DNA from 2 places in the Acetobacterium sp. KB-1 genome. Region 2 is predicted to be linked to the other one. Evidence: predicted binding sites of a transcription regulator. Region 2 holds the regulator's gene; the other holds the start of a gene.
What was found. Region 2 encodes HrcA, which represses chaperone genes, less so after heat shock. Its sites were predicted from a motif close to TGTTAGCACTCNNNNNNNNNGAGTGCTAACA; they were not measured.
Positions count from the first base shown of each region.

Region 1: the regulator HrcA is predicted to act here: its motif matches at 2,016-2,046, upstream of DOZ58_RS06125 (Hsp20 family protein).

Region 1 covers NZ_CP030040.1:1,327,434-1,332,415, reverse strand. Annotated here, with positions in the region: gene DOZ58_RS06135 (NAD(P)/FAD-dependent oxidoreductase) at 1-11, opposite strand, end outside; gene DOZ58_RS06130 (CdaR family transcriptional regulator) at 320-1,876, shown strand; gene DOZ58_RS06125 (Hsp20 family protein) at 2,071-2,520, shown strand; gene DOZ58_RS06120 (DEAD/DEAH box helicase) at 2,947-4,437, shown strand; gene DOZ58_RS06115 (NUDIX hydrolase) at 4,510-4,982, shown strand, end outside.
Region 2 covers NZ_CP030040.1:1,674,356-1,679,337, reverse strand. Annotated here, with positions in the region: gene DOZ58_RS07730 (tyrosine-protein phosphatase) at 1-796, opposite strand, end outside; gene hemW (radical SAM family heme chaperone HemW) at 907-2,085, shown strand; gene hrcA (heat-inducible transcriptional repressor HrcA) at 2,235-3,269, shown strand; gene grpE (nucleotide exchange factor GrpE) at 3,278-3,841, shown strand; gene dnaK (molecular chaperone DnaK) at 3,957-4,982, shown strand, end outside.

The sequences.
Region 1 (4,982 bases), 350 kb from region 2:
AATTCTGGCATAATGACAATCTCCTTAATCATTCGTAATAAGTCTATTTTATCGCAGAAATGATTAAGATACATCACACGAATGTATGAAAATAGGGGCTATAATTTCGACAATTACCGATTTAATAATTGACGATATAAGTTGAAGTAAATAGTTAATGTAGGGGCGATTATTAATCGCCCGCACACTGCACAATTGCCAGATCAATTTGCAAATTTCTTTAATTCAACGTATATAAATGATAAAAAAGCACCAACGTGATAAAATATCCATGATAAGAATAGAACTAAGAATAGAAACGGTCAAAAAGGACAAAAAAATGAAAATTAGAATCGCTATGATTTTGGATCAATTATTGAATCAATTTAATGATGCTGCTTATGAATACGCTGAATGTTTTACGCTTGAGCAGTCGGGATTTTCCGGTGTCCGGTTGCTAAAACCCTCTGAACATGGCTATAAAGCCGATGTTTTATATCTGGGGTCAGCGGCATTGGTCCAACAGATTCACACCAATCATTTACCAAAACAGCTGATTTGTGTTGCTGACAGCTGCACTTCGCCTGAAATGAAAAGGCTTCAAACTATCGATGTGGCTGTGATCCGGTCAGACTGGAAGATAGAGCTGTTACTGGAAAAAATAGAAGACATCATCAGTGAATTTCATCGGATTTATGATGAAATGATTAAGCGAATCACGGATAATAAAGGGCTCACCGAAATTATCAATGCCATGACACCGATTCTTAGAAATCCACTTTATGTTGCCGACGCTGATTTTAGGGTACTGGCCCGTACCACCGGTGTTTTGCAGAAGCCGGAAGAGTGGCAGTATATTGTTGAAAACGGCATCGAAGATGGTTATATTTCCAGCACGGTGGACGATTTTTATTTTATGAAAGACCTGATAGAAAAAACTGAGAATCAGAATGAGCCGGTTTACTTTTCAGGTAATGAACGCTATCCCCACTCCTTTTGCACCATGAATTTAAAAAGTCAAAATAAAAAAATGGGATTGGTAACTGTTTTTGAAACCGAAGTACCTTTTTCAATTGGTACAAAAGCGACCATTGCCTTTTTTAGCGACATCCTGATCATGGAGTTACAAAAAAACCAGACCATGATCAGCAATGAAGGGGTTAAACTGGGCTATCTGTTTGCCGAAATTCTAACGGGTAGTCCGCATTCAGAAAATGAACTGCGAAAAGTCATCAATTTTGTCAATATTTCCTTTCCGGATTCTTTTTTTATCATCGTTTTTCAGTCAAGTCATGCCAATCGCAATCACTATGAGCTGACTTTTCTGAGAAAAAAAGTGCTCGGACTGATGAAAAATACCATTTGTATTCTTCATCAAAATAATATTGTGATGCTGGCCAATGCTAACAGTAGGCAACAATTATCTGGTCAACGTTTGTCAGAAATAAAAAATTGGCTAAAGGATTCAAAAATGGTTGCCGGAATCAGTGACGATTGCTTTTCTATTAAGGCAATTAGAAAATCCTATCAAGAAGCATTGGTGGCCGTTGAGTTCGGATTAAAAACAGAAAATGACGGCTTGTTGTTTTCATATGACCAATTCCGTTTTGCACATCTGATGGATTTGCTTGCGAACCTTAAAAACAGTGAAGATCTTTGCCACCCGGCCCTTAATAAGCTGAGGGTCTATGATGAAAAAAAAGGTGCCAATCTGGTAGAAACCCTGTATTGTTATATGAAAAACGGCCGTTCTCAAGCCCGGACCGCCAAGGAGCTACATCTCCATCGTAGCTCACTTCAATATCGATTATCAAAGATGGAAGAAGTTATGGGTGTCCAGCTGAATCATTACCAGACATTTTTGCATTTGCAGTTGACTTATGAAATGAAGCGTTGAGAGATGCGCTTACCTAATACTCAAGTAAAAAATTCCTCAATACTATTCTAGTTTTGAATGAATTACAGCTTAAAAAAATCTTAAAATAGTAGTTGTGCCATCTTGACATCTTTTTTAAAAAGTGGTATAAAATAATCAAAGTTAGCACTCGTCGATAGAGAGTGCTAACAAATAAAATATGTAAAGGAGTGGTTATGGTGACAGCACTGATTCCGTTTAACAGAAAAAGAAATGATTTGATGAATACCGGTTTTGAAGATTTCCAAAATATGCTAGACGACTTTTTTGCAGAGGGTTGGCCGATGAGAAGAAGCTTGGCGGGTGACACCTTCAAAATTGATTTGCAGGACAACGAAAAAGAATACATCGTCGAAGCAGAGATGCCAGGTGTTGCTAAAAGTGACATCAATGTTTCACTTGACGAAGGAAAACTGCAAATTTCAGTTAAGAAGGAAGAACTCAAGGAAGAAAATGAAAAGAATTATATTCATCGCGAAAGAAAGTTTTCTTCCATGACCCGGAATGTATTTCTGGCAGACGCAGCTTCTGATGACATTAAGGCTAAGCTGACAGATGGAGTTTTGACCATTACAGTGCCCAAAGCGGTAAAACAGGAACAGTCCCGATTAATTGAAATTGAATAAGGGTCGTGATGCGGTAGAAAAAGTTCTGCCGCTTGTTTTGAGCAAAAAACCTCATTAGCCTGGCTGATGAGGTTTTTTGGTACAATTTGGAAGCCTTTAGTTTTTTAACGATCGTGAAATAGTTTTTTCTCCCTGGCGCATCATTCATAGGATTGAGCAGACCCAGGTCCTTATTATTTCAGTGTTGGATAGTCGTCGGAATCTGGAAGATTTATAGATGAAAAAATTAGTTTTAAAATAAAAAGCAGAGAAAAGTAATCAGGTACAGTATCTTTTCTGGCTTAATCGTCTAAAGTAAGTAATAACCCTTGTAAATGCTACAAATATAGTTTATAATTAAATGTCAAGTGATCAATCAAGCTGTATCTTCTTTTTTGCGGATACAGCTTTTTAATTTGAAAAATAAAAAGAGAGTAGAAATAAAACGTGATAAATAAAAAATTTAACCAGTATAAACTCAGTGATGAGCTATTAAAAGCCATCGAAAAACTAAATTTTGAAACCCCTACCAAGGTTCAGGAAGCCGTGATTCCGATTGCTTTAGAGAAAAAAGATATTCTCTGCAAGGCTCAAACCGGCAGTGGTAAAACCGCTGCCTTTGGGATTCCGATCTGTGAGCTTTTAGATTGGGAAGAAAACAAGCCGCAGGCCCTGGTGCTGACTCCGACCCGGGAGCTGGCACTGCAGGTTCATGAAGATATTTTTAACATTGGCCGCTTCAAGCGGGTGAAGGTATCTGCCCTGTATGGAAAATCGCCGATTCGCCGTCAGGAAAAAGAACTGAAACAGAAAACCCATGTGGTAGTGGGAACCCCAGGCCGGGTCATGGATCATATTGAACGGGGAACCTTTATTACCGATGAGATTAAATATCTGGTCATCGACGAAGCCGATGAGATGCTAAATATGGGTTTTATCGATCAGGTAGAAGAAATTATCAATGAAATGCCCAAAAACCGGGTAACGATGTTGTTTTCAGCCACCTTGGAAAATGAGATTCAGCGATTGTCGAAAAAATATATGAATGATCCCCAGATCATTGAAATTGAGGCCGAGGCCAAACGAACTGATGCCATCGAACAATTTGCTTATAAAACCGGCCATGAAGATAAACTGGATATACTAAAAGATGTGCTGGTGGTAGAAAACCCTGACAGTTGTATTATATTTTGTAATACCCAGGAACGGGTCAATGCTATTTATAATCTTCTTGGCAAGGACAATAAGGCCTGTGAAAGGATTCACGGCGGGATGGAACAGGACGACCGCACTCTAGTTATGCAGCGCTTTAAAAAGGGCGCTTTTCGCTATCTCATTGCCACCGACGTAGCCGCCCGGGGGATTGATGTCCATGAAATTTCACTGGTCATTAATTTTGATGTGCCCTGGGAAAAAGAAACTTATGTCCACCGCATCGGACGGACGGGCCGTCGGGGTACTACCGGTAAAGCCATTACCCTGGTTTCCTCAAAAGAAGGTCGCTTGTTCCGGGACATTGAGAATTATACCGACAAAGAAATTATTGAAAAAGATTGCCCCACCCTGGCTACGGTCCATTCTCTCAAATCGGCTTTTATGGAAAAGCTTCACGAGAAACCAGAAGAAAAGCTGGACAAAGCCCATGATCTGGTCAGTGAAATCACCAAGATTCATATCAATGCCGGTAAAAAGACCAAAATGCGAGCGGTGGATATTGTCGGGACCCTTTGTAATCTGGAGGGCATGACGGCTGCGGATATCGGCGTGATCACGATTCTCGATGTTTCCACCTTTGTGGAAATCCTAAATAACAAAGGCCCTCAGGTATTAAAAGAGCTGCAAACAAGGAATATTAAGGGGCGGCTTAGAAAGGTGACCCTGGCCGAAGATAAGCCGGTTACCATTGCCCGTAAGAAGCCGATTCGTCGGTTTTACTAATTAAATGATCAAGTAATTAAGTTATTAGATTTATATAAGTGTAACACGTGAAATGATTATAGTGAGGTGTCTATGGATTATTTATCAGCCATCACAGCGTTTAAGCCCGGATCAGCCCAGGAACAGGCTGATCAAAAAACGATGATAACCTTTATCAAAAAAAATCCGAATGTCTTGCTTCGGGAAAATAAAATTGCCCATCTGACCAGCTCAGCCTTGATTTTTAATCCAGCGCAGGATAAACTGTTAATGATTTATCATAATATTTATAAATCCTGGTCCTGGACCGGCGGTCATGCTGATGGTGAACCGGACTTGCTGCAGGTAGCTATCCGCGAAGCCAAAGAAGAAACCGGATTAAAACAAGTAACCGCCGTAGCGGATAAAATTGTTTCATTGGATATTTTGCCAGTTTTTGGTCATCTTAAAAATGAACAACCGGTTTCGGCTCATTTGCATTTATCGGTAGCCTATTTACTATCGGCTTATGAAGATGAACCGCTGGCGATTAAGCCAGATGAAAACAGTGGGGTCAGATGGATCGC
Region 2 (4,982 bases):
AACCGGTGCGGTCCTTGCCGTTGGTGCAATGGTAAAGAATGGGGGATTCAGAAGGTTCAGTTAAATACTTAAGCACCTCGGCGAAGCGTTGGGCCCGATCTTCGGTCTGGAGCTTATAGATACGACGCATAAAGGCATCCACCATGCCCGGCTGGGTAAAATCTTTGTGATCCAGTCCCATATCATCGCCGGAGAAAATTGGCAACAGGTGATACTCGGCTGTTTTGGGCAGGCGGTCAACCTGTCGTTCGGCTTTGGATTTGTTTCTAAAATCAAAGACATGTTTGAGTCGCAGCGCGGCAAAATAAGACACATCTTTATCGGACAGATGGGCCAGTTCTTCACTGCGGATAACCTTTCGCCATTTTATCTTTCGGCCGTCCATTCCGGTATAGCCGCCGATATCCCGAATATTAATCGAGTTTTCGAGTTGGATCAGACGTTTGCCGAGCTGGGTTTCGTCACAGAAGATGAGGTTATTTTCATCTTTGAAGTTATATAGGATTCGTCCGTTTGGCGCAATCAGACCCGGATAGGCGTTTTTTTCCTGATCGGCTTTTGGGGCAGGATGAACCTCTGCCGGGAGAATTGTTTTAAGTTGCTCTGGATCGATGCGTGCCGCGGTTTGCTGGTTTGCCGCTTTAGAACCTGCGGCCTTGATCGCTTTAGAGGCAGGCTGAGCGGTAGTGATGGTTTTTGACGACTTCTTTTTGTCAAGCAGTTTTCGTACCAGAAAATAGGCTGGAACGATTGCAGCTGCGCCGGCAATGATGGCAATGGTGGTTACTTTTTTCATTGATGATTTCCTTTCTGTGACTTCGTTTAGTTTCTAATTATAGGTAATGACTATGTTATAATTATAGCATAAATCAAAGAAAAAAAGTCTTTAAAATGCGAGGAGAATGAATGAATACCACAAAAACTAAGGCGTTAGGTAGTCAACCCAAAAATACACTAGGTATTTATTGCCATATCCCTTTTTGCAAAAAAAAATGTGCCTATTGTGATTTTACTTCTCTTTCCGCCCAGAGCGAGGAGCGGATTGGGGAGTATTTTGATGCACTGGAAAAGGAAATAAGACGTCACAAGGAAATCAATGGTGTTTTACCGGCTGTGGACACCATCTATTTGGGGGGCGGTACCCCATCGTCGATTGCACCCGGTTATATTGAAAAAACATTGTCTCTTATAAAGGAAGTCTTTGTAATTGAGGATACGGCGGAAATCACCATTGAAATTAATCCGGGAACCTTAACAGAAGAGAAGGCCAGCCGCTATAAGAAAGCGGGGATCAATCGGATCAGTATGGGTCTGCAGGCCTGGCAGGACTTTCTGCTTCAAATCCTCGGTCGGATTCACAGCCAGTCGGATTTTATTAAATCGATGGAAATTTTAAAAAACGTCGGTTTTTCAAACATCAGCGTCGATGTGATGGTCGGTTTACCGGGTCAGAAACGATCGGATGTGATGGCGACACTGATCGCGCTGATGTCTTTTGCGCCCACCCATCTGTCGTGCTACAGCTTAATTTTAGAGCCGGGTACCCCGATGGCCAATTGGGTCGCAGCGGGGCAGCTAAATTTGCCCGATGAAGATGAAGAGCGGGAAATGCACTGGGCAGTCGATGCGTTTCTAAAAGAGCAGGGTTATGACCATTATGAGATTTCCAGTTACTGTAAGCCCGGCTATCAAAGCCGCCACAACATTAAATATTGGGAACTGGTGCCCTATCTGGGCTTTGGTCTGGGTGCCCATGGTTATTTTAATAGTCGGCGCTATGGTAACACCAATGCACTAAGTCAGTATATCGATGTCATCAAGGCCGGAGAATCCCCAGCAACATTAGAAGCTGAGATGACGCCCCGGGAAATGATGAGTGAGTGGATGTTTTTAGGTTTGCGTAAGCTTTGCGGCATTCGGGATAGTGATTTTTTTGCCCGTTTTGGCCAAAGTTATTGGGATCGATATGGTGAGGTCATAAAGCCGCTGATTGCTGATGGTTTGCTTAATTGGGATGGGTCATTTTTAAAGCTGACACCAAAAGGACAGGATTTTGGAAACCAGGTATTTATGGCTTTTCTATAGATGAAATCAGATCAAAAAAATATCTTAAGAAAACTTTAAAAGGTGAGCAAGCTATTATAGAAACTAGTTGACAATGTAGGGGGTAGGATGTTATATTTAACTCAGATGTTAGCACTCGATTATTGTGAGTGCTAATAACGAGGTGAATCATGGAACTTAACGCACGTAAAAAGAAAATACTTGAAGTGATCATCCGTGATTATATTAATACGGCCGAGCCGGTTGGCTCCCGGACCCTTTCAAAAAGATGTAACCTGGGTATCAGCCCGGCCACCATCCGAAATGAAATGGCAGATCTTGAAGAGTTAGGTTTTTTAGTTCAACCCCATACCTCTTCGGGACGGATTCCGACCCAGCAGGCGTATCGTTATTATGTGGATGAAATCATGGAGATTCAGAAACTTGAGAAGATGATCCGAACGGATATTCATCGGGGTTTTCTGGATCATACCACTGAACTGGGGCTGACGATGTCCCATACGGCGCAGGTTCTGTCTCAGCTAACCAATTACACAGCAGTGGTTCTGGCACCTCGGGTTACAAATTTTAACTGTAAGCATGTTCAGATTGTTTCATTAATTAAAAACAGGGTACTTATGGTAGTAGTGACCCAGGAGGGGATGGCCAAAAATATTGAGGTAACCCTTTCTCAGGAGGTAGACGCGATTCTGGCGCTAAAGCTTTCCAATGTGATTAATGGCTTTCTGAAAAACACCATTCTCAGTGACATGAGTTCGGAGCTTATTGATCAGATCCAGGAATTGTCACCAGCCGAGAGTAAGCTGATTCACGAAATTATCCCCCAACTTAAAAAAGTCTTGATGGAGGATGACTCGGAAGTTCACTCCACGGGGTTAACGAACCTTTTCAATTATCCGGAATTCAGTGATGTGAATAAGATTAAACAACTGATCAATATTGTTCAGGAAAAACAGGTGTTGTCGGAAATGATGACATCGAAAGACGGCAACCAGATCATCCGCATTAAAATAGGCAGTGAAAATGACAATGAAAACCTTAAGGATTTTAGCATCATTACCTCCACCTATGAACTGGATGGCGAGATGATGGGGGCCTTTGGCGTGATTGGGCCGACTCGGATGAACTATGACAATGTCTCATCGGTTCTCAATTACATACGTAATGAGTTAAATTTACATATCTCAAATTTATTAATGAAATAGGTGATTAAATGATAAAAGAAGAGGAAATCCAAACCATCGAAGAAAATGAACAAACGCTAAAAGAAGCTGACGCGGTAACCGACGAGGAATTAACAGATGACATTGACGAAACAGCATCGCCGGAAGAGGTATTAGAGAGTGTAAAGGAGGATGAGGCTGTATTGAATCGCTTGGTTCGACTTCAGGCTGATTTTGAGAACTTCAAAAAGCGAAGTCAAAAAGAAAAAACAGAAATGTATCAGTTCGCATCAGAAAACTTTGCTACCAAGCTGTTGCCGGTAATGGACAATCTGGAGCGGGCGCAAGCCGCCCTAATCGATGCCAGTGAGGAAGCCAAGGGCTATATTGACGGATTGGAAATGGTTTTTAAACAACTTAAGGATGTGCTCAAAGAAGAAGGTCTGGAAGAAATTGTTTGTGAAGGTCCCTTTGATCCAAATCTCCACCACGGTGTGGCGGTCGGTACAGATGAGCAAAAGGAAGACCAGGATATTATTGATGTTTTCCAAAAAGGTTACAAATTCAAGGGTAAGGTGATCCGACCAGCGATGGTTAAGGTTTGTAGCAAATAATATTAATTAAGACATAAACCGTCTAAAGTTGAAAATCTGCTGGTGGAAAGCACCAGTACTGAATTTTCATTTTAATAGAATAAACTAAAAAGCAAAATTACAGGAGGAAATAGATATGAGTAAAGAAAAAATTATCGGGATTGACTTAGGGACCACAAATTCGTGTGTTGCCGTTTTAGAAGGCGGTGAAGCCGTCGTTATCCCTAACGCAGAAGGAAACAGAACGACCCCATCGGTTGTTGCTTTTGCCAAAGATGGCGAACGATTAGTTGGACAGGTTGCCAAACGACAAGCCGTTACGAATCCGGACCGCACCATTTCATCAATTAAACGCGATATGGGCACCGATAAAAAAGTAACAGTTGATGATAAAAGTTATACCCCTCAGGAAATTTCAGCGATGATTCTGCAAAAATTAAAAGCAGATGCTGAAGCTTATCTGGGAGAAACGGTTACAAAAGCAGTTATTACGGTACCAGCGTACTTCAGTGATGCCCAAAGACAAGCGACCAAAGATGCTGGTCGGATTGCCGGGCTGGAAGTTTTAAGAATTATCAATGAACCAACTGCAGCCGCTTTAGCCTATGGCTTAGACAAAGATGCCAATGATAAGATCATGGTTTATGACCTTGGGGGCGGAACCTTTGATGTATCAATTCTGGAACTTGGCGATGGCGTTTTCGAAGTTAAATCAACCAATGGGAATAATCATTTAGGTGGTGATGACTTTGACCAGAAAATCATCGATTGGATGGCAGCAGAGTTTAAGAAAACCCACGGACTTGATCTTAAAAATGATAAAATGGCCCTTCAGAGACTTAAAGAAGCGGCTGAAAAAGCTAAAATCGAATTATCAACGGTTATGAAATCAGACATTAATTTACCATTTATTACGGCAACGGCAGAAGGTCCACAGCATTTGGAATTATCGCTGACCCGCGCTAAATTTGATGAATTAACTTCTGACCTGGTGAAGAGTACCATCGGACCAGTTGAAAAAGCCATGAAGGATGCCGGTCTTTCCAAGAATGAGTTGGACAAGGTAATCCTGGTTGGTGGTTCCACAAGAACACCGGCAGTACAGGATGCAGTTAAAAATATTACCGGTGAAGATGCGTATAAAGGAATTAATCCGGATGAA